3 regions of the Vibrio sp. SCSIO 43133 genome follow, and region 3 is predicted to be linked to each of the others. Evidence: predicted binding sites of a transcription regulator. Region 3 holds the regulator's gene; each other region holds the start of a gene.

Region 1 (7,581 bases), 1.0 Mb from region 3:
GCAGCAAGCGCACTACCAATCATGGCGCTCAACATCGGGAATTTGTATTTCAAGTTAATACCGTACATTGCAGGTTCTGTTACTCCTAAGTACGCAGAGATAGCAGCAGGAACTGAAATATCTCGTTCGCCTTCGCGCTTACTAATAATGATGATACCGACAACTGCAGAAGCTTGAGCAATGTTTGACAAAGCAATCAAAGGCCAGATTGGCGTACCGCCAAGGTCTTGCATAAGCTGTAAGTCAACGGCGTTAGTCGTGTGGTGGATACCCGTTATCACAAGTGGTGCGTATAGGAAGCCAAATACCATAGAACCAAGAACCGCGAAGTCACCCGTCATCGCAGCTTTCGCTGCAAATGCAACACCGTCACCCAGCACGCGACCAAAAGGACCAATAAGTGCGTGCGCTAAAATCACAGATAGAATGATTGAAACGAAAGGCACCACAACCAGATACAGGTAACTTGGAACAATACGTTTAAGGTTCGTTTCGATAAAGGCCAACGCAACACCGGCTAACATGGCCGGAATGACCTGAGCTTGATAGCCCACTTTCTCTATCACGAATAAACCAAAGTCCCAGACTTCAGGAACCTGCTTACCGATTAAGTAGGCATTCATTAGTTGTGGCGACACCAAGGTCACACCCAGAGTAATACCCAGAATAGGTGTGCCTCCCAGTTTTTTCACTGTCGACCAGCACACACCAACAGGCAGGAAGAAGAAGATTGCTTCACCAATTAACCATAAGAACGAATGAACCGTGGCCCAGAACTGGCTGATTTCAACCAGCGTCTTGCCATCGAACATGCGAATGTCGCCAATGACATTTCGAAAACCAAGAATCAGACCGCCAGTGATAATCGCAGGTAAAAGAGGAACAAAAATTTCGGCTAGATGCGAAATACCGCGCTCGAGAATATTCATATTTTGGCGAGCAGCCAGTTTGGCATCATCTTTTGATGCAGCTTTCTTGCCCGCCATGTCAATAAGTAGCTTGTATACTTCATCGACTTCAGTACCAATTACGACTTGGAATTGGCCAGCATTGGTAAAGCAGCCCTTAACAACCTTTAAGCTTTCTAGTGCTGATTTATCTGCTTTTTCTGTGTCGTTAAGAACAAATCTCAGACGAGTTAAGCAGTGACTCACACTGGCAATGTTGTCGGCACCGCCGACCCCTTCGATGATGGCTGCAATATCTTGCTTCGCTATCTTGCTCATCGTATGTACACCTTTTTACTGATATAGAGACGTTGGATAACAAGCGTCCATGTGTCTCGTTGTATTAATAATACCGCAATGCGCCAATGGGAACATTCCCAAAAATCTAAATGCAGTGTGACACACGAGAAAAAAACGTAAATGGGAACATTCCCATTAATTGAGAGTGATCACAATAATTGTAGAGAAATGCATCAAAAGAAAAGGATGAGAAGACAGAGTAGAAGCCGTGTTTACACAGCTTCTTGTGTGAGATGAGAGACGATAGCGTCGCCTTTCAATTGCTTAATCAATAGGTTAGCTGCTTTTTCACCTGCTTGATGATAGCCAGGATCAATACTGTAGATATTCGGGAATAAAAATGACAACAATTCATTGCCACCAATACCCGTGACAATAATGTCCTCTCTTCCTAACTCTTGTAAGCGCTTAATGGTACCCAGTGCTAGAGTATCGCTGGCGCAGACAATGGCTTGCAGGGAATCACTCACCACATCATCCACTAGTGAATATGCACTCTCATGATGAAGTGCTCCGGTACGAAACCGAGCCGGCAATTGCTGCTCTTCACACCAAACTTGATAAGCGTTTAAGCGAGCTAAGCCTGTAGTTTTATCTTCAGGATCTACACCAATAAACGCCAGATCACTCACGCCTTGATCTTTAAGCTTATTCAGAACCGCGTGGATCAAACCGGCATTGTCGTAATTGATCGACGACACTCGATCGGTATCCATCGCAATCACAACTACCTTTTCATCCCAATCTGCCACGGCATCCAGATCCAACTCGGTAAAACCAAACACTATTACCCCATCCACATTTCGCTTTCGCAACACGTTAAGATGTTCATTAGTTTTCACCGGATCGAACTGGCTTTCCATAATCACAACGTCATAGCCTGCCGCATAGAGTACATTAAGCATGCTGCTGACGGCTTTGTTTTCAGAAGGGGAATCCAGTCGAGAAATGATCACACCAATCACGTTCTGAGCTCCACCACCTCGCATAGACTGAGCCGATTTTGACGGAACATAACCATGCTCCGCGATCACCTGCTCTACCTTTTCGCGAGTCTCAGGCTTAACTTTGGGGTCATTGGTCAACACTCGAGAGACGGTCGATTTGCCGACTCCCGATAGTTTCGCGATATCAAGTATGGTCAGTTTTTTAGTCATTAGCCTTTAGGAATACTGCGTGTGGTCATACGGCAGGACTTATCAGTGACACCATTCATTGTTAGCATGCCTTCTCGACCTTTACTGAACAACTCAATATTAGAATCGGTTTGCGATTCACCATCCAAGGTATAGCGCACGCCGGATGCTGAGGGGACTCTATGCAACGGATATTCCGTCTTGTCTATCAGCAAAAGGATTTGTTCACTGGAAAGTTGAGTGACCTGGAAATTTTGACTATCACACTCATATTGGAGCACATGATAACTACCAGCTGTGGATTCCGTTTGTCCGCCACTACTGCATGCCGCCAATCCACTCACCAATAAAACGGGTAACAACGTTTTTTTTGCAATTGAAAGCATCATTTCTCCTCTTTAAGGCCAACACCCATTCAGTATGTGTCTATTTAGCAAGATACGCTGGTACGTCGCGGATGCTATCAAGAACCGTAGTCGCAATGGACTCGCCGCGCTCAGTAACAGGCTTACCTGTACGAACTAAAATCTTAGTACCCACACCAGCCGCTTCAGCCGCCATCATATCTTCAGCTTTGTCACCCACCATAACGGATTTAGCCATGTCTATCTTGAGAAAATCTCTTGCCGAAATGAACATCCCCGGTTTTGGCTTACGACAGTCACAATCTTGTTTGTAGTCACCAACTCCGTGCTCTGGATGATGAGGGCAGTAGTAAATACCATCAAATTCGATACCATTATCTGAGAAGTTCCAGTCCATCCATTGAGTTAGAGACAAAAAGCGGTCTTCTGAGAACATCCCACGAGCGATCCCTGACTGGTTCGTTACTAGCACGAGCATGTAGCCCATATCTTGTAACTTCTTGGTCGCTTCAAACACACCTTCAACATATTCGAAGTCATGTTCATCGCTTACATAGCCATGGTCGATATTGATTACGCCATCACGGTCTAAAAACACAGCTGGTTTTGCCACAGGTTACTCTCTTGCTCTAGATAAGTGCTAATGACATGAATTATTACATGCTTTTATATCCACATCACTATGAAAATGCCGTTTAGACGTCTAGACGTAAAAATATCTATTGACACAAATCGGTGAAACCCATAGCATCTTCTATCAATTGAGATGTAGTTCAAACTTTTATGCTACTCATTGGGTTTAGGTTGCTTAGATGATCGAAATTAATCAGGTAAACAAAGTGTTTTATCAAGGGACAAAGGAAATCAACGCTTTGTCTGATATTAACCTTCATATTGCTGAAGGCACCATCTTTGGTGTGATTGGCTCGTCCGGTGCAGGGAAAAGTACCCTGATTCGTTGCGTTAACATGCTAGAAGCACCGACGTCTGGAGCAGTCATTGTTGATGGTATTGACCTGACTAAACTGTCCAAGTCAGAGCTAAGCGAAACGCGCCGCAATATTGGCATGATCTTTCAGCACTTTAATCTGCTTTCATCTCGTACCGTATTTGAGAACGTCGCGTTACCACTTGAACTTGCAGGTAAAGCAAGTTCTGATATTGAGAACAAAGTCTCTGAACTGCTTAAATTAGTAGGCCTTGCCGACAAGCGTGACACATATCCGGCTAACCTGAGTGGCGGACAAAAGCAGCGCGTCGCCATTGCTCGAGCCTTAGCTTCTGACCCTAAAGTTCTGCTATGCGATGAAGCGACGAGCGCACTAGACCCAGCGACGACTCAGTCTATTCTTGAACTGCTCAAAGAAATTAACCGTAAACTTAAAATCACCATGTTACTTATTACTCATGAAATGGATGTGGTGAAAAGCATCTGCCATGAAGTAGCAATCATTGGTGATGGTCACCTTGTAGAGAAAGGCACTGTGGGCGAAATCTTCGCTCATCCTAAAACCGAGCTCGCGCACGAATTTATTCGCTCCACACTGGATCTTTCTATTCCGGAAGATTATCAAGCTCGCTTGCAAACCGAACGAGTTGAAGGCAGTTACCCACTGGTACGCCTTGAGTTCACTGGAGCAACCGTTGACGCACCGCTAATGACGCAAATTGCGCGCAAATACAACATTGATGTAAGCATTCTCAGCTCAGATCTTGATTATGCCGGTGGGGTTAAATTTGGCATGATGGTTGCTGAGTTATTCGGTAATGAAAGCGATGATAATGCAGCAATCCAATACCTTCGTGACCACAATGTAAAAGTAGAGGTACTTGGCTATGTCCTTTAATACTGTCTCTGAATGGCTATCACTTAATGGCAATCTACTGCTCGGCGCGACATGGGAAACGCTCTACATGGTCGCTGTTGCTGGCATTGTTGGCTTCGCAGTAGGTATTCCGCTAGGGGTGATTCTCCATACGACGAAGAAAGGTGGCTTGCTGGAAAATCCACGCCTAAATAGTGTGCTAGGTGCCATAGTCAACGTAGGCCGTTCTGTACCATTCTTAGTGTTAATGGTCGCCATCATTCCAGTGACCAAAATGCTCATCGGTACCTTTATTGGTACAACTGCAGCCATCGTGCCATTAACAGTAGGGGCTATTCCATTTGTCGCTCGTTTAATTGAAGGCGCCTTGCTTGAAGTTCCAACGGGCTTAGTGGAAGCGGCGCAGTCAATGGGTGCTACCCCTTATCAAATTATTACCAAAGTGCTGCTTCCTGAAGCATTACCGACTATTGTCAATTCAGTGACAATTACATTAGTGACACTTGTAAGCTACTCAGCAATGGCTGGCACAGTCGGTGGCGGTGGTCTTGGTGATGTCGCGATACGTTACGGATTCCACCGATATGATGTGGTTATCATGGCAGTTACTGTCGTCATGCTCATCGTATTAGTACAAATTATTCAGTCTATTGGCGACACTATTGTGCGCCGCGTAGACCACAGATAATTGAAGTTTTAGATTTATAACAAGGAGAGAGTCATGAAATTCAACGTTAAGAATTTACTCGCAATCGCAGCAGCAGCGTCTGCACTCGTTCTAGCCGGTTGTGGTGAGAAAGAAGCCGATACTAACAAAATCAAAGTTGGTGTTATGGCCGGTGCAGAAGCACAGGTAGCAGAAGTAGCAGCGAAAGTAGCAAAAGAAAAATACAACCTTGATGTTGAGTTAGTTACCTTCACAGATTACGTGACGCCAAACGCAGCGTTAGATGATGGCTCTATTGATATCAACGCATTCCAACATAAGCCATATTTGGATCAACAAATTGCAGACCGCAACTATAAGCTGACTGTTGCAGGTAACACATTTGTCTACCCTATCGCAGGCTACTCTAAGCAAGTAAAGTCTGTGGATGAAATCCAAGATGGTGCTCGCATTGCAGTACCAAACGATCCAACAAACCTAGGTCGTTCTCTGCTGCTTCTTGAGCAACAAGGTCTGATCACGCTACGTGATGGCGTTGGTCTACTGGCTACCGTTCGTGACATCGAGAGCAATCCGAAAAACATCACCATCGTTGAGCTTGATGCTGCTCAACTTCCACGTTCACTCGACGATGTTGCGCTGTCAGTCATTAACACTACGTACGCTAGCTCTATCAACCTAACACCTCAAAAAGACGGCGTATTTGTTGAAGATAAAGAGTCGCCATACGTAAACCTTATCGTAGCTCGTGAAGACAATGTAAACGCTGAAAATGTACAAAACTTCGTTAAAGCATACCAAACTGACGAAGTCTACAACGCCGCTTCTGATATCTTCCAAGGTGGTGTTGTTAAAGGCTGGTAATGACTCGCTTTTAATTCAGATACAAAAAAGGTTGAAGCATCTCGCTTCAACCTTTTTTACGTTCTAAACCCTGCGTTCAAACTGTTTTACTTCAGATGATCCCAAGAAATATTCGACACTATTCGGCAGGTATCGCATTTGAAGTAGAAAATGTCATGCAAAGGCTCATCAAGTAGCCATTCACCACCACATTTAGGGCATTTGCGAGCTTTCTCTTCTGCTAGATCCTTACCACCAACTTTGTAGAGATAGTAATAGGTTGGAATTTGTGTAATGTACTCAATGCGGCCACGAATATCCCAACCACGACGGAAAATATCACTACCAATGTCCGATAGCTCTCGTAATGCGGCATGCTCAGCTTTACATCCTCCTGCCATCTGAATCTCATCGCAAGCTTGCCATTCGGTTTGCCATTTAATGACCGACTTATGGTCTCCATTTAGAGTCGGAGGGTTTCGGTAGAGCGGAATAGGCAATAAGGTCTCACCACTTCGAAGTGGAGAACAAGTGTGCACATAGGTGGTATAAAGCACTTGCCAACTTGGTACTTCATCTTCTGCCGCTTGCTCTGAGTTAATATCGCGTCCCAATAATCTTACTTTAGGTGCGAGCAGGCATGCCTCTGATAAACGCTTGAGGCAGACTTTCACAAAATCAGAGTGATGTTTGGGATGTAGGCTTTCTTGTTCAGGACACACAGCTCGTACAAAAAACTCCCCTTCCCCCATCACTATGGGAAATTCACGCCCTAATACCTGACCGTTATATCGCAGCGCATCCATCAGGCCATTAATACCTTTTTCTACTGCGCTGATGGTGGTGTTATCAAAACACTCAAAATGAAGCTCAACAACATACATAATTAAACGTTAGGCTCCAATCCATCGAGGAAAGTGACGATATCTTCAGCAATCACATCTCTTCTATCGGTACCCAAACGCTCCAGAATGACATTTCCAGTGATGTTGCAGATTGAAATCACGTCCATATCGGCATCGGTTGCCGCGATAAATACCGTAGGCTTAAGCTTCAACCTTCTTTGTGTCACCAAGTGGCCCAAGATATTTTCTTGCAAACGAGTAAAATCATCGTCACTCCAAACTTGCAGTAAGGTCAGTTCGTTACCCTGCCAAGTTGCTTCCATATCAGCACTATATTGATGGCCGTAAAAACCTTTAATGTCATCGTGAAGGCTCAACTCAATACCTTGCTCGATGTTTTCGAGCATCTCAGGAGCATCGCGAAGACAATGTGTCCAATAAACCTGTTGCTCGTCTTTGCTATCAATACATGGGGAAACTAATCCATGCAATTCTTCACTAGCAGGAAGTGTTTGATGTTTTTCTTGCCATGCTTGTTGATAGCGTTTTGAAAACGCCTCCAAAGCTTGTTGTACACTTTGATTCATATTCTCTCCAGTTATCCTTCGCTTACAACGCGTTTTACCACGACAAAGGATGACAGCTATTCAGG
Region 2 (7,581 bases), 1.6 Mb from region 3:
AAAAAAAGGCTTGCATCTGCAAGCCTTTTCTATTTTTCTACCGATTAACTTAGCTTTTTACGCAAATTACTCGCAGCTTTCACCAAGTTGTTTAATGATGCTTCCGTTTCTTCCCAGTTACGTGTTTTTAAACCGCAGTCTGGGTTCACCCATAGTCTCTCTACAGGAATGCGCTCAGCCGCTTTCTCAATCAACTGCTCAATCCATTCAACGGTCGGGATGTTTGGAGAGTGAATATCGTAAACCCCCGGCCCAATCTCATTTGGATAGTTAAACTCTTCAAACGCATTTAGCAGTTCCATATTTGAACGAGAAGTTTCAATGGTAATCACGTCTGCATCTAACGCAGCCACAGATTCAATGATTTCATTGAACTCGCTGTAACACATATGAGTGTGTATTTGAGTTTCTGGTTTAGCACTTGCCGCGGACACTTTGAACGCTTTCACCGCCCACTCTAAATATGCTTTATGGTCACGCTGTTTTAACGGTAAACCCTCGCGAATTGCAGGTTCGTCAATCTGAATGATATTAATTCCAGCGTTCTGCAAATCATTAACTTCATCTTGAAGTGCTAATGCAAGCTGATTGGCTATCGTTTCTCGCGTCACATCCTCACGAGGGAACGTCCAGCATAAGATGGTCACAGGCCCCGTTAACATACCTTTCATTGGTTTTGAGGTTAACGACTGAGCATAGGTTGACCACTCGACTGTCATTGGCTTGTCACGTTCGATATCAGCAACCACGATGGCAGGTTTAACACAGCGCGATCCATAACTCTGTACCCAACCAAATTGAGTAGTTTGAAAGCCTGAAAGATTCTCTGCAAAATACTCCACCATATCATTACGTTCAGCTTCACCGTGCACCAAAACATCTAATCCGGTGGCTTCCTGTCGCTCTACCGTATCTTTGATAAACGCATGCATAGCAGTTTGATAACTTGGGAAATCAATGTCATTACGTTTGTACGCCGCACGTGTTTGTCGAACTTCAGAGGTTTGCGGGAACGAACCTATCGTCGTAGTTGGCAATAAAGGAAGCTTCAATACTTCTTTCTGATGATGGGCTCGCTCATCATAAGGTGCGCAGCGATCACCGTTGGTTTGGCCCAAAGCGGCAACACGCTTTTGAACCTCAGGCTTATTTACCCAAGTCGATAGCTCACGCTCTATAATGGGTTGACTGTATTGAGCACAATACTGTTTTGCATCTTCATCGCCATCTAATGCCTTAGCCAACCATTGCACTTCACTAACCTTCTGTTTGGCAAAAGAGAACCAGTTTTTTGTCCCTTCTGGAAGTTTGGTTTCCAGTTCTAAATCAACCGGGCTGTGTAGCAAAGAGCATGAGGTGGCCACCCACAAGCGTTCACCAAGCTTTTCTTTTACTGGCTGCAATTGTTGGAGCTTACTGTGTAAATTTGCGCGCCATACATTTCGACCATTGATAGTACCGACCGATAACACCCAATCTTCTGGTAATTGATCAACCACGATATCTAGCTGTTCAGGAGCCGCAGCCACATCAATGTGCAGGCCATCAACACTTAGTTGCTTAATCACATCTAACGATTCAACAACCGAGTCAAAATAGGTTGTCAGTAGCACCTTCACATCACTTCTAATTACCTGATAAGCCAGCTTAAAACTACTTAGCCATGGCTTTGGAAGCTCAAGAGATAGTATTGGCTCATCAATTTGTACCCACTCTACACCCAGTTTTTCTAGCTTCGCTAAGATAGCTTGGTAGGCTGTCAAAAGACGTGGCAACAGCGTGAGTCTATCAAAACCGTCTTCGACTTCTTTTCCAAGGTAAAGGTAACTCAACGGGCCTAGAAGCACAGGTTTCACATTACTGCTGTTTTGCTGAGCTTCATTTATTTCATCAAATAACTGGGTCCAACTTACTTGAAAACTATCTTGAGAGGAAAACTCAGGAACAATGTAGTGATAGTTTGTGTTAAACCACTTCGTCATGTCTGACGCTGCTTCGCCACTGCAACCGCACTGAGCCTGTGACTGACCTCGCCCTACACGAAAAAGCGTATCAAGGTCAGGAAAGCCTTTAGCATGTCGCTTTGGCACATGGCCTAGTAGTAGGCTGGTACTAAGTACATGGTCATACCAAGCAAAATCACCCGCTGTCACGAAAGATAGTTCATTGTCGCGTTGCAGCGCCCAGTTATTCTGTTTGATGTTACTTGCAGTTTGCTTGAGAGCAGCTTGGTCGCTCTCCCCTTTCCAGTATTTTTCTAGAGCAAATTTGAGTTCGCGTTTTTCACCGATGCGTGGATAGCCAAGAATGTGCGTTACTGTCATGTTGATGTCCTTTATCTGAAGCAGTCTGGATGGCTAAACTATCCCCCAGCCAATAAATATGAACAATCTCAAATTATTCACATTGAATATGAAATTAATTCAACAATAGATAGAAAACACTTTTGGACGTCTAGATGTTTACACATCTTATAAATCACGTTAAGTTAATAGTTAAGGGAACAGGATGAGGGATATTCATGATAGAGCTAAAGCACTTAAAAACATTGGCATCGCTACGAGATACAGGATCACTAACTGCGACCGCCACATCGCTACACCTAACTCAGTCCGCCCTCTCTCATCAACTAAAGGACTTAGAAGCGCGTATCGGCTCACCGTTGTTTATTCGCAAGACACGCCCAGTTCGATTTACCTCAGAAGGTGAGATACTGCTCAACCTCGCGAACGAAATTCTTCCACGCATCGCGCAAGCAGAAGGTGATTTAGCGGGTCTCAAGGAAGACATCAACGGTCGTTTACACATGGCTATAGACTGTCATTCTTGCTTTCAGTGGCTGATGCCCGCTTTGAAAGAGTACCAACTCGCTTGGCCACATGTAGAGCTTGATTTTTCCTCTGGCTTTGGCTTTGAGCCTATTCCTGCTTTGGTTGCTGGAGAGCTAGATCTGGTGATTACCTCTGATATTCAGCCGCGATCTGAAATTCATTATGAACCCCTGTTCGATTTCGAGATGCGTTTAGTCACGTCCATCTCTCACCCATTAGCAGAAAAATCTGTAATTGAACCCGAAGATCTATCAGAGCAGACCTTATTGACGTATCCGGTTCAAAAGCAACGTCTTGATATAGTCAAACATTTCTTAACCCCAGCAGGGATAGAACCAAAGAAATGGAAGCAAGCTGACAACACCTTAATGTTGGTACAAATGGTTTCGGCGGGTTTAGGGGTCGCTGCTTTACCTAACTGGGCAGTGAGTGAGTTTTCTCGTCAAGGATTAATTACCAGCAAGCCACTGGGACAAGGGCTTTGGCGAAGACTCTTTGCTGCGGTGAGAAATGGAGAAAAGGATAAACACTATCTGCAGGCATTTTTCGGCACAGCAAGAACGCAATGTCAGCAACATCTGGAAGGTATCAAGATAGCTTAAGTTCTATTGTAATAGTCCATTCAAAAAGTAAGCCCTCCATAGTGGAGGGCTTACTTCGTTATAACGCAGTACTGCTTAAGAACGTGGACTCACGATTCCCAAACATACTGCTTGCTGTTTGTCCTGAGGAGACTCTTGATAAATCACTTCTTGCTGGATATCTGGTACAAACTGCGGCCATTCATTAGTAAAGCGAGCAAATACCCCTTCTTTACATCCTGCCCCCACATTACCCATCAACAACACACCTTGCTGCTCAATCGCCTCGGCTGTGATATGGCGGTTGTAAACATTGGGTAGCGTCTCATTGCTCCACTGATTCGTCATTTTTGGATGAGGTGCAATATAGAAGGTAAACCATTGAGAAAGCGGTGTTCCACCAACTAATGTCAACGGCTTGTCATTATGTTGATACCAAAACTGCTCTGCTTCGCTGCTTAACGTCTTAATCCCGCTAAAGTTCTGTCCCGCATTACGAACGTTAAAGAGCATAACCGAGGCATAGCCAGCAATCATAACCAATGCCATGACTGACAACACTTTAAATGGTCTCGATAGTTTACCTACCACATCTTTTGCTAGATAAGCGACCAACACAGCTGGCGCAGGCATGAAGAACGGGTGCAACCATTCTACAAGGCGATTACCTTTATGGAAGGTAAACCAAGCCATGATAAGTACCAGAGGAGCCAATAAAACAAACGTTGTTAGCCATACTTTTTCAGGCACATCTTTAGTCAGTTTCAGCGCTCGTTTTCCCAGCAGCGCCGCTAACAAAACAAACGGATAGAATACCGACAACAGCGCTAACCAACTACCAGGACTCAACTGCGCCGATACTTGACCACTCACCCACTTCACTGACGAGAAGTTGTTGGCGAACATCCAAAAGAAATTTGGCGTTACTAAAGCTAAAAATGCAACAATACCGGCATAGAAATACGGTTCTTTCCAAAAGCGACGCACGCTTGGCACCGTAAGGCTAAGTATAAATACCATCGCAACTGGTGCGAAGGTCGTGTATTTAGCCATTGCAGAGCAACCAGCTAACACGCCAAACGGCAACCACCACTTCGCGTTTTCATAAACAGCTTTGACAAAAAACAATAAAATCCATGACCAAGAACCGAACAACAAATAGTTGTCGTTATATGGAATGGCTTCAAAGTTGATAACGCCCGATAAGTTCAGAGTTAGCAGCCCCAACCAAGCTAAGGCTATTGAGTCTGTGAGTTTGTAAGCGAGTCTGTAGCAACCCAGCATACCCAATGCGATAACAGAGAAGTGTCCTACGTACCAAAATGCTGACGCAAACTCTGTGGTATCTGAGACCAGTAAAATACGAGCAAAAAAGCCTACAAACCACGGATTGTTCGGACTTCCCCATTCACCATTACTGGCCCAGTTCAACGCTTCCACTGCGTCATAAGGTACGGTTGGATCTAGGTGATAAGACACCAAAGACCAAGCGACGGCATAGAAAAAACACCACATAAATGCAAAGCGATGCGAACGCTGCACATCTGTTGAACTCGTGGATGCTCGGTCAAAACTGAGAATAGTTGAAAACATTGGCTAAAAAGGGCTCCCCTAAAAAGTCAAAATAGAAGGTTTTGGCGATAGACTTTACTCACTTGAAGTGCATCACAAAATGGCTTCAAGTCATTTTTTTGTAAATATCTTAGTTATTAATAAGTTATATAAATTAATGATACTTATAATATGAATAGTCTATATGGATAGATAGTCAAGAGCTGTAATGAAATGTCAGCATCGAAGGGACAGAAGAGTACCTTCAGATCGGAAGAGTAAAACGAGAAGTGACTGATTCTATTTATGAATCACACCATTCAATACATTCTGTACAAACTGCATTAAACCGTGTGATTCATAATAATTAGAGAGATGTTGAATTATTGCGCGTTAACCGTTTGAGGCTCCACCTGTTCGATGTGCTTAACCGCACTCTCAGAAAACCCGTCGTGCAGATGATAATAGCGTTTATAAACAATGCCACTAATCGCCATTAAGATTGCAGGTAAGCCCACCATCATGAACTCAATGCCAAAAATTGTATCCGCAGTTTGTTCTACGTTCGGTACATAGCCGACTAATGACAGCCCCACACCAACGATGAAGCCACCAGCTGCACCCGCGAATTTTACCAACATGGTTTGAACTGAGAAAATAACGCTCTCGCTGCGACGACCAGTTTTATATTCACCATAGTCCACAACATCAGCAAGCATTACTGTTTGTAGTGCATTCGCAATACCGATACCAAATTTGATAGCTGCACCTGATAGACCGATAAGCACCACGTTACCCGGAGCCAAGCCACTCATCGCAAGTAACAGGCCACATGATAGTATCGGGAAACCACAGGCGATAAACCACAAGTTCTTTCTAGGCAACTTAGCAGCAATGCGTGGGAACAAGAAAACACCCGCGACTTCCGCAGCACCAGCAACCATCATATAGATTGGGAAAAGTTCAGGATTTCCTAGTGCATAAGAAAAGTAGTAGATAGCAAATCCGCCCACTAACAAGTTAGCGATTTGGAAAGATAATACCGTGCCAATCAGTGCTTTTAGTTGGTCATTTTGACCAATAATTACCATGACATCTTTGAAATTAAACTTCTCCGCTGCATTTGCTTTGATGTTGGTATCTTCTTTTACGTTGCGAGCTACCAAGAAAGCACTTAACACAAATAGAATCGCGATTAGGATTGATAGATTGAAGAAACCGTCTCCTTGATTGCCGTCTCCTAACGTACCAACAATATGCAAGCCGTAAGTACCGATGATAAACCATGCCAAGCTAGCGAATAGACGAGGCCATACGACCAACTTCTCTCGTTCTTGTCTAGAGCTAGACAGCGCTGGAATCATTGACCAATAAGGAATATCCATAATAGTATAGGTCAGTCCCCATAAGATGTACGCTGCCGCAGCATATACATATAAGGTTGTACCCTCAAACATATGAGTACTAAACAACGCAATCAGCACAACCGCATTTAGAATCGTCCCAACAACAATCCATGGACGAAACTTACCCATTTTTGAACGAGTGTTGTCAACGATCACGCCCATAAGAGGGTCAGTCACAGCATCGAAAATTCGGGCCACAAGGAAGATTGAACCGACAAACGCAGCGGACAATCCTGCGACGTCTGTAAAGTAGAACATAAGGAAGATGTAGATAGGCGCACAGGCAAAGTCTTTACCTAAAGCACCTAGGCCATATGAGAGTTTGGTTTTAAGAGTCAGTTGTTCAGACATAGGTTACACTTAGTTTCTTTAATTTATTGGTCTGAGCGCAATCCTACTGACAGAAGCGTCGCCTTTCTGTGATCCATAACCACAACTGGAAACGTTTACACTGGCATATTTAAAAATGAGATCTAAAACAGTAAAAAATAACAATATGTAAATTAAATGTGATCAAATACATCTATTACTAGTTTTAAGGAGTAAAAATAATCCGGAAACGATTACAACTAAACCAATAAAAAAGGCTGCAAGATAAAGTCATGCAGCCTTATTGCAATCAGTACAGTTTAGAGTCGCTGTAACACCACTAGAACCGCAGATTCTGAGTCTAGTATCGGCATCGTCAGCCCAATCTCTTCGCACCATTCTCCGGTTAACTCACATCCTTCTTCCATCCAAGGCGGTTGGTAGTTAACGATGTCATCAAACAAAGCAGGTTTATCAATCACGGAAACTTTGTACCTTGCTTTAGGATCCAATCCTGGTATCCGTAGATGCCCACTTAACGAATTCGTTGGCATGGCCAACTGAGCGATCTGGATAACCGCTTGAGACTGGTCCTTGGCAATAACAGCTGAGATCTGATGAGCGTTATCATCGGTTTCAAGACGCCATGAATTCCCGCTGTGTAGCAACGATCGCAATGATTTATGCAACTTGATGTAGCGCTCAAATCCTTGCTTTTCAATGTCACTTTCTTTGACTGGATCAAGTTCGATTCCCATATGACCGAACAAGGCGGTGAGGCCCCTAAATTCAATAGAGTGACGGCGTCTGGTACTATGGCAATGGCTCGCTCCGATATGGCTCCCCATGACTTCCGGTGGGAAGAAATAGCTCATACCTCGTTGTATAGACTGTCGCTCCAGC
Region 3 (7,581 bases):
ACAGTGGTGGCAGCGAATCTCATTACTAGATTGATGGTAGGTGTAGTAGGCGTCGCAGCGACGGCATTCAGCGGTCCATCCGCATTCATGACACATCAATGCTGGGCTGAAACCTCGACGGTTAAGAAACAGCATTACCTGATTGCCCAGTTCTAAGTGGCGACGTATCTCAGCAATAAGGGGAGCGGACAAGCCCGCTTCTAAGTATTGCCCTTTGACATCGATAACCTTGTTGGTCGTTGGCACTGCAAGACCTGCGCGTTGGCTCAAAATCAAATGGTGATACTTACCAATCAGCGCGTTTTGCAGAGTCTCTATCGATGGTGTTGCAGAACCAAGTACAATTGGAATCTGTTCTTTATTGGCACGCATGACGGCGACGTCACGCGCGTGGTAACGCAGGCTGTCTTGCTGCTTATATGATGTGTCGTGTTCTTCATCGACAATAATAATGCCGAGATCAGCAAATGGTGTGAGTAACGCCGAGCGTGTGCCAATAACAATACCCGCGACTCTATCACGAGCACTCAACCATGCATTCAACCGTTCGGTATCGTTAAGCCCAGAGTGAATTACTTCAATAGGCACGTTGAAACGCTTTTTAAAGCGGTTAATGGTTTGTGGTGTTAAACCAATCTCTGGCACTAAGACAAGCGCTTGCTGGCCGCGCTCAAGTACTGGTGCGATCATTTGCAGATAAACTTCGGTTTTCCCCGAACCTGTCACCCCCTCTAGCAGGTAGCAGCCGAATTCGGTTTGGCTATTTACTGACGCGATCGCTACAGCTTGTTCAGCATTCAGCCTCAGCTCTGTCGGTGGGTTGGTCATCGTTTCTGGCCAACGTGGAGTAGGGGCTAGCTTCTCATGCGATTCAATCCAGCCTTTCTCAGTCAGTGTTTTTAAGACACTAGAGCTGACTTCATTATCAATGAACGCCTGATGAGCACAAGGGCCAGACTCCAGCATATGCATGACTTTTGCTTGTTGCACAGCTCGTCCAAACCCAGCCATGAGCTGATTCTTGCCTGCTTCTGTAATACGCCACTCAACGGTAGCAGCAAACTCTGCAGGCTTTCCTTTGCGCAATGACGAGGGTAGAGCGTTGTTTAACGTGTCGCCCAATGGGTGTTGATAGTATTGGCTACACCAAGAGATTAGCTCGAACAGTGGCTTTGGCCAGACTGGACTGGTATCAAGTGCCGCTTTGATGGGCTTAAGCTGATCAATAGGGAAGTCTGATTGGTGGCTGAATTGAGTGACAATACCAACTAAGGTCTGGCGTCCAAAAGGCACTGATACTCGGCCGCCCACCACAGGGAAAAGGTGCGTTGGGACTAGATAATCGAACTGTTTATCCAGTGGCACTGGCAGTGCAACACGAGCTACGTTTGGGCGCATAGTGGAATCGGTATTGTTCAAAGAGAGCGCCATTCTACCTAGCTATGTCCGTTAGGAGAAACCGTTAATTGAATAAACTGAGTCAATCCACCTAAAGGTGGCGAAAAAAGTGGCAATTTTAGTTGATCCTAAAGGCACTATTCATTACTATACTGCGCCTTGATGGTATGGCTTGTTCTACATTTATTGCAGTAACAGCGATATCATAAGTCTTTTATTAAACTACGTGTGGTGTCCGGCTTAGAATCGGATGGCGACACGGCCTAAACTTTGAGGTTTCCCCATGAAAGCTGGTATCCACCCAGAATACAAAGCAGTAACAGCAACTTGCTCTTGCGGCAACACATTCGAATTCAACTCTACTCTAGGTAAAGATTCTATCCACCTAGACGTATGTGACAAGTGCCACCCATTCTACACTGGTAAGCAACGTATCGTTGATACAGGCGGCCGTGTTGATCGCTTCAACAAGCGTTTCGGTGCTCTATCTAGCAAGAAGTAATCTTACTTTTGCAGATTCTAGAAAAGGACGCTTCGGCGTCCTTTTTGTTTTGAGGCAAAAATAAAACAATTCTGTATACAATCCATTCAAAATTCTAACTATCTAGCGTAGTATTAATAAATCAGAGTGACGAACCGCTGTCACACAGACCATGCGTCAGTATCCCCGTTCGTGTTGTCCACTCTGTTGAGTCTGTAACCCTTTAGAAGCAAAGCTAATAATTACAAAGCGGTTTATACTCACACATTCAGTCTTTAATACTCGTAGAATAAGCAGGATTGCCACCATGTCCGATGACCAACAAATCGACGAATTTCGCCAACAAGCGCTTGATTATCATGCCAACCCCGTCCCTGGAAAAATTGAAATTGCTCTGACTAAGTCTGCTGACTCAGCAGCTGACCTCGCCCTTGCATACAGCCCTGGTGTGGCTGAGCCAGTGCGTGAAATCGCACAAAACTCTGAAAATGTTTATAAGTACACAGCCAAAGGCAACATGGTTGCGGTCATCTCTAACGGTACTGCGATTTTGGGGCTAGGTAACTTAGGCCCACTGGCGTCGAAACCTGTTATGGAAGGTAAAGCGCTACTGTTCAAGCGTTTTGCTGGTCTAGACTCTATTGATATCGAAGTGAAACATCGCACGATTGATGAGTTTGTTGATACGGTAGCTAACATCTCTGATACCTTCGGTGGTATCAACCTAGAAGATATTAAAGCCCCAGACTGTTTTGAGATTGAACGTCGTCTGATTGAACGCTGTGATGTGCCGGTGTTTCACGATGACCAGCACGGCACTGCGATTGTAACGGCAGCAGGTATGCTGAACGCGATTGAACTGCAAGGTAAAGATCTGAAAGAAGCGCGCATTGTATGTCTTGGTGCTGGTGCCGCAGCTATCGCGTGTATGGAGTTATTGATTAAATGTGGCGCGATGCGTGAGAAGATCTACATGCTTGACCGTAAAGGTGTGATTCATACTCGCCGCGACGATTTGAACGAGTATAAAGAGCTGTTTGCTAACAACACCGACATGCGTACCTTGGAAGACGTCATTGAAGGTGCGGATCTGTTCCTAGGTGTATCGGGCCCTGACTTACTTGAACCAGAAGCTTTGAAACTGATGGCGGATAAGCCAATTGTGTTTGCCTGCTCAAACCCAGATCCAGAAATCAAACCTGAGCTTGCTCATGACGTACGTGATGACCTGATTATGGGCACTGGGCGCTCTGACTACCCTAACCAAGTAAACAATGTCCTGTGTTTCCCATTTATCTTCCGCGGTGCGCTTGATGTACGTGCAAGTGAAATTAATGACGAAATGAAGCTAGCTGCGGTTGAGGCGATTCGTGAACTTGCCAAAGAAGAAGTACCACAAGAGGTGCTTAAAGCGGCTGGTGTAGAGTCACTTACTTTTGGCAAGGAGTACATCATTCCAAAACCAATGGATCCACGTTTGCTGCCACGTGTAGCCAAAGCGGTTGCTCAAGCTGCAGTCGATTCCGGTGTTGCGCGAATTGAGATGCCAGAAAATTATATGGCTTAATTTCTCATACTCGAGCAAATAAAAAAGACGGCATAAATGCCGTCTTTTTTCATTCTACGTCAGAATTTACTCTTCATCGAACGCTTCAAACTCAATTCCCATTGCTGTCATCAGCTCTTTAGCTTCTGTTGGGATGTCGTCTGGACGGTCTTTTCTCAAGTCTTCGTCGGTTGGAAGCGGTTGACCAGTGTAGGCGTGTAGGAAGGCTTCGCACAATAGTTCACTATTGGTTGCGTGGCGTAAGTTATTGATTTGGCGACGAGTACGTTCATCAGTCAACACCTTTAGCACCTTCAACGGAATAGACACCGTGATCTTTTTTACTTGTTCGCTTTTTTTTCCGTGCTCCGCGTATGGGCTAATGTATTCGCCGTTCCAATCTGCCATTGCACACCTTCGCTCTATTAATCATAAGTAGTAGTAATAAGAATGCTGCAATTTTAGCGGGATTTACTGCCATAAGCAAAGACATATAGACGTCTAGAAGTGTTGACGTCTCACAAAATGGAAAGTAAAGTGGACATTCATTTTAACGCAATGTTAATTTTTTAATGTTTGCCACTTTTGTTGGTTCCATATTCACTGACAAAAGTAGACACTGAATAACAGCCCATCAGCCCAATGCGATTTGATAAAGGAAGTTTCTATGAGCAATCGGAAGCCAGCGACAATAGCCGTACGTACTGGTATCGAATCAGATACCCAGCACCATGCTGTGGTACCGCCAATTTACCTTTCTACTAACTATGGTTTCCCTGCGTTTGGAGAAGTGCCTACTTACGACTATACCCGCTCTGGAAACCCAAACCGTGGTTTGCTGGAGCAAGCATTGTATGAGCTCGAATCTGGTAAAGGAGCCGTTGTCACTAACTGTGGTACGTCTGCGCTAAACTTGTGGGCGTCGGCTTTTTTAGGGCCTGAAGACACTATCGTGGCTCCGCATGACTGCTATGGCGGTAGTTACCGACTATTCAATACTCGTGCGCAAAAGGGTGATTTTAAAGTTCAGTTTGTCGACCAAAGCGACGAGGCGGCGTTAGATGCTGCACTTGAAGCGAAACCAAAGCTCATTTTACTTGAGACGCCGTCCAACCCGTTGGTTCGAGTCGTCGATATCGCTGCTGTTTGCGAAAAAGCCAAACAAGTCGGCGCGCTAGTGGCGGTTGATAATACCTTTCTGACACCTGTGTACCAAAAGCCTTTAGAGCTTGGCGCTGACTTTGTTATCCATTCAACCACCAAATACATCAATGGTCACTCTGATGTGATTGGTGGCGTTGTGATCACCAAAACAGAAGAGCACGCGGAAGAGCTTGCATGGTGGGGCAATTGTATTGGGGCAACGGGGACACCGTTTGATAGTTATATGACGCTACGTGGTATTCGTACGTTAGGTGCTCGCATGCGTGTGCATGAAGAGAGCTCTCAACATATTCTCGAGTTCTTAAAGCAGCAGTCACTGGTTAAAGTGATTTATCACCCAAGCTTGCCTGAACATCCTGGACATGAGATTGCCAAGAAACAGCAGTCAGGTTTTGGCTCTATGTTGAGTTTTGAGTTTGCAGGAAGCTTTGAACAGCTGAAGTACTTTGTGGGTGAACTCAAGTTGTTCTCACTGGCTGAATCACTTGGTGGTGTTGAAAGTTTGATTTGTCACCCCGCTTCTATGACACACCGAGCAATGGGAGAAGCAGCCTTAGAAGAAGCGGGCGTTTCTCAGCAATTACTGCGCCTGTCTGTGGGGCTGGAAGATGCCTCCGATCTGATTGACGATTTACAGCAAGCATTTGATAAAGCGAAAACGTTCCAAGGATAAGTTGAGTTATGAGTACCACACCCGCTCCGGCGAAGAAGCAACTACATAAATTTGGCGGCAGTAGCTTGGCGGATCCTGAGTGTTATCGTCGTGTCGTTTCCATTCTTAAAGATTACTCACACAATGAAGATTTAATTGTGGTGTCTGCTGCAGGCAAAACCACAAACCGTTTAATTGAGTTTCTCGATGCGCTTAATAAAGATGGTCGTATTGCTCATGAACACCTTCAGTCTTTAAGACAGTTCCAAAACGAGCTCATTGATGAGTTGTTGCAAGGTGATGAAGCAGAGCAGCTTAAATCGCTGCTCAGTGATGAGTTTAGTACTTTAGGTGAACTGGGCTATCCCTTGAGTGAGGCGCAGCGTGCGGCCGTGCTTGGTCACGGTGAAGTATGGTCTTCTAGATTACTGGCTGCGCTTTTACGTCAATCTGATTTGCCTGCGGTGGCGCAAGACGCTCGCGCTTTCTTACGAGCAGAATTTGGCACGCAGCCGGAAGTCGATCGTGCGAAGTCTTATGCCTTGATTAAAGATGTCTTAGCTCAGCATGCTCATCATCGTATTGTGATTACCGGTTTCATGGCGCAAAGCGATGAAGGTGAGACGGTTTTGTTAGGGCGAAATGGTTCTGACTATTCGGCGACTGTGATTGGAGCACTTGCCGAAGTCTCTTGCGTGACAATTTGGAGTGATGTTGCAGGGGTCTATAGTGCTGACCCTCGTGTGGTGAGCGATGCCTGTCTTCTCCCATTATTAAGGCTGGATGAAGCCAGTGAATTGGCTCGCTTGGCCGCCCCTGTGCTACATAGCCGTACGCTTCAACCTGTGGCGCAAAGTGTTATGGATTTGAACTTACGTTGCAGTTATCAACCTGAGTCAGGCTCTACGCGTATAGAACGAGTGCTGGCGTCTGGGCGCGGTGCTAAGATCATTACCTCGCTAGATGAAGTACTGTTGATTGACCTCGCATTCGCCAGTGGTCATGATTTTGCTCGCGCGCAAAACGAAGTGCTGAATGGTTTGAAGCGAGCACAGCTTGAGCCGCTAGCGTTTGAAGCGCAGTCTGACCAAGCACGTTTGCGCCTTGCTTATACTGCAGAAATTGCGTCAGGTGCACTCAATGAGTTACAAGACCTAGCCATTGAAGCGGAGATTAAGCTAAGAGAAGGGTATTCTATGCTGGCCGCTGTAGGGGCTGGTGTGACTAAGAATGCCAACCACTGTTTTGGTTTTTATCAGCAGCTTAAACATGCGCCGGTAGAGTTTTTCTCGGAAGCAGAATCTAAGTTAAGTCTTGCTGCTGTGTTGAGAAAGTCTGACATTCAACCTCTGCTTAAGTCCGTGCACACCCAGCTGTTCCAAGCTCAAAAACGCGTTGCTGTCGCCTTATGTGGCAAGGGTAACATTGGCTCTAGTTGGCTGGCGCTGTTTAAAGAGCAGAAAAGCGAGCTAGAAAAGCGCCGTGGAATGAGTTTTAACTTAGTTGCCGTGGTGGATAGCCAAACGTATTGGCTTGATGACCAAGGCATTAATGAACAAACCGTGCTGGAGCGTTACGAGGATGAAGCTGTGGCGTACCAAGGCGATGTTTGGTTACAGCAGCTTGCTAATCTTCAAGGTTACGATGAAGTTGTTGTTCTTGATGTGACGGCGAGTCCTGCATTAGCCGAGCGGTATCAGAGCATTGCGGAAAATGGCATGCATTTAATTTCGGCCAACAAAGTAGCGGGTTCTGCACCAAGTGTTAGTTATCACGCAGTGCAAGATGCATTCTCGAAGACGGGGCGTCACTGGCTGTATAACGCGACGGTAGGCGCAGGGTTACCAATTAACCATACAGTGCGCGATTTGCGTGAAAGCGGTGACGATATTGTGGCGTTGTCCGGTATTTTTTCTGGGACGTTATCTTGGTTGTTCCAGCAATTTGATGGCAGCGTGCCTTTCAGTGAGCTGGTAGATTTGGCTTGGCAACAAGGTTTGACCGAACCGGACCCTCGCGCTGATCTGGATGGCTCAGATGTGATGCGTAAGTTGGTTATTCTTGCTCGTGAATCTGGTTTAGATATTGAGCCTGATGCAGTAGCGGTGGAGTCACTGGTTCCGGAGGAGCTTGAGGAGTTGTCTCTAGATGGCTTTTTTGAAAAGGCAGAGCTACTGAGTGAAATCCTACAAGAACGTCTAGAGAAGGCGCAGCGTGAAGACAAAGTGCTGCGTTATGTGGCGCGTCTTGATCGCCAAGGTAAAGCTCGTGTCGGTATTGAAGCTTTGTCTAAAGAGCATGCACTTGCCAATCTGCTGCCGTGTGACAATATCTTTGCTA

What was found. The regulator MetJ, encoded in region 3, represses methionine synthesis genes. The targets are predictions, from matches to a motif close to TTAGACNTNTANANGTCTAA.
Region 1: metN (methionine ABC transporter ATP-binding protein MetN) is a predicted target of MetJ. The motif match lies at 3,444-3,463, and genes of this name have one in related genera.
Region 2: metE (5-methyltetrahydropteroyltriglutamate--homocysteine S-methyltransferase) is a predicted target of MetJ. The motif match lies at 2,447-2,466, and genes of this name have one in related genera.

Annotation. Positions count from the first base shown of each region.
Region 1 covers NZ_CP068024.1:743,843-751,423, reverse strand. The annotation lists gene treB (PTS trehalose transporter subunit IIBC) at 1-1,226, opposite strand, end outside; gene treR (trehalose operon repressor TreR) at 1,460-2,404, opposite strand; gene JKJ11_RS03660 (MliC family protein) at 2,404-2,772, opposite strand; gene gmhB (D-glycero-beta-D-manno-heptose 1,7-bisphosphate 7-phosphatase) at 2,810-3,361, opposite strand; gene metN (methionine ABC transporter ATP-binding protein MetN) at 3,561-4,595, shown strand; gene JKJ11_RS03645 (methionine ABC transporter permease) at 4,585-5,262, shown strand; gene JKJ11_RS03640 (MetQ/NlpA family lipoprotein) at 5,296-6,105, shown strand; gene JKJ11_RS03635 (Zn-ribbon-containing protein) at 6,192-6,968, opposite strand; gene syd (SecY-interacting protein) at 6,971-7,516, opposite strand.
Region 2 covers NZ_CP068024.1:1,296,673-1,304,253, reverse strand. The annotation lists gene metE (5-methyltetrahydropteroyltriglutamate--homocysteine S-methyltransferase) at 45-2,324, opposite strand; gene metR (HTH-type transcriptional regulator MetR) at 2,522-3,433, shown strand; gene JKJ11_RS06255 (ArnT family glycosyltransferase) at 3,509-5,005, opposite strand; gene melB (melibiose:sodium transporter MelB) at 5,347-6,720, opposite strand; gene JKJ11_RS06245 (alpha-galactosidase) at 6,999-7,581, opposite strand, start outside.
Region 3 covers NZ_CP068024.1:3,328,677-3,336,257, reverse strand. The annotation lists gene priA (primosomal protein N') at 1-1,398, opposite strand, end outside; gene rpmE (50S ribosomal protein L31) at 1,682-1,900, shown strand; gene JKJ11_RS15580 (malic enzyme-like NAD(P)-binding protein) at 2,187-3,446, shown strand; gene metJ (met regulon transcriptional regulator MetJ) at 3,513-3,833, opposite strand; gene JKJ11_RS15570 (O-succinylhomoserine (thiol)-lyase) at 4,093-5,262, shown strand; gene JKJ11_RS15565 (bifunctional aspartate kinase/homoserine dehydrogenase II) at 5,271-7,581, shown strand, end outside.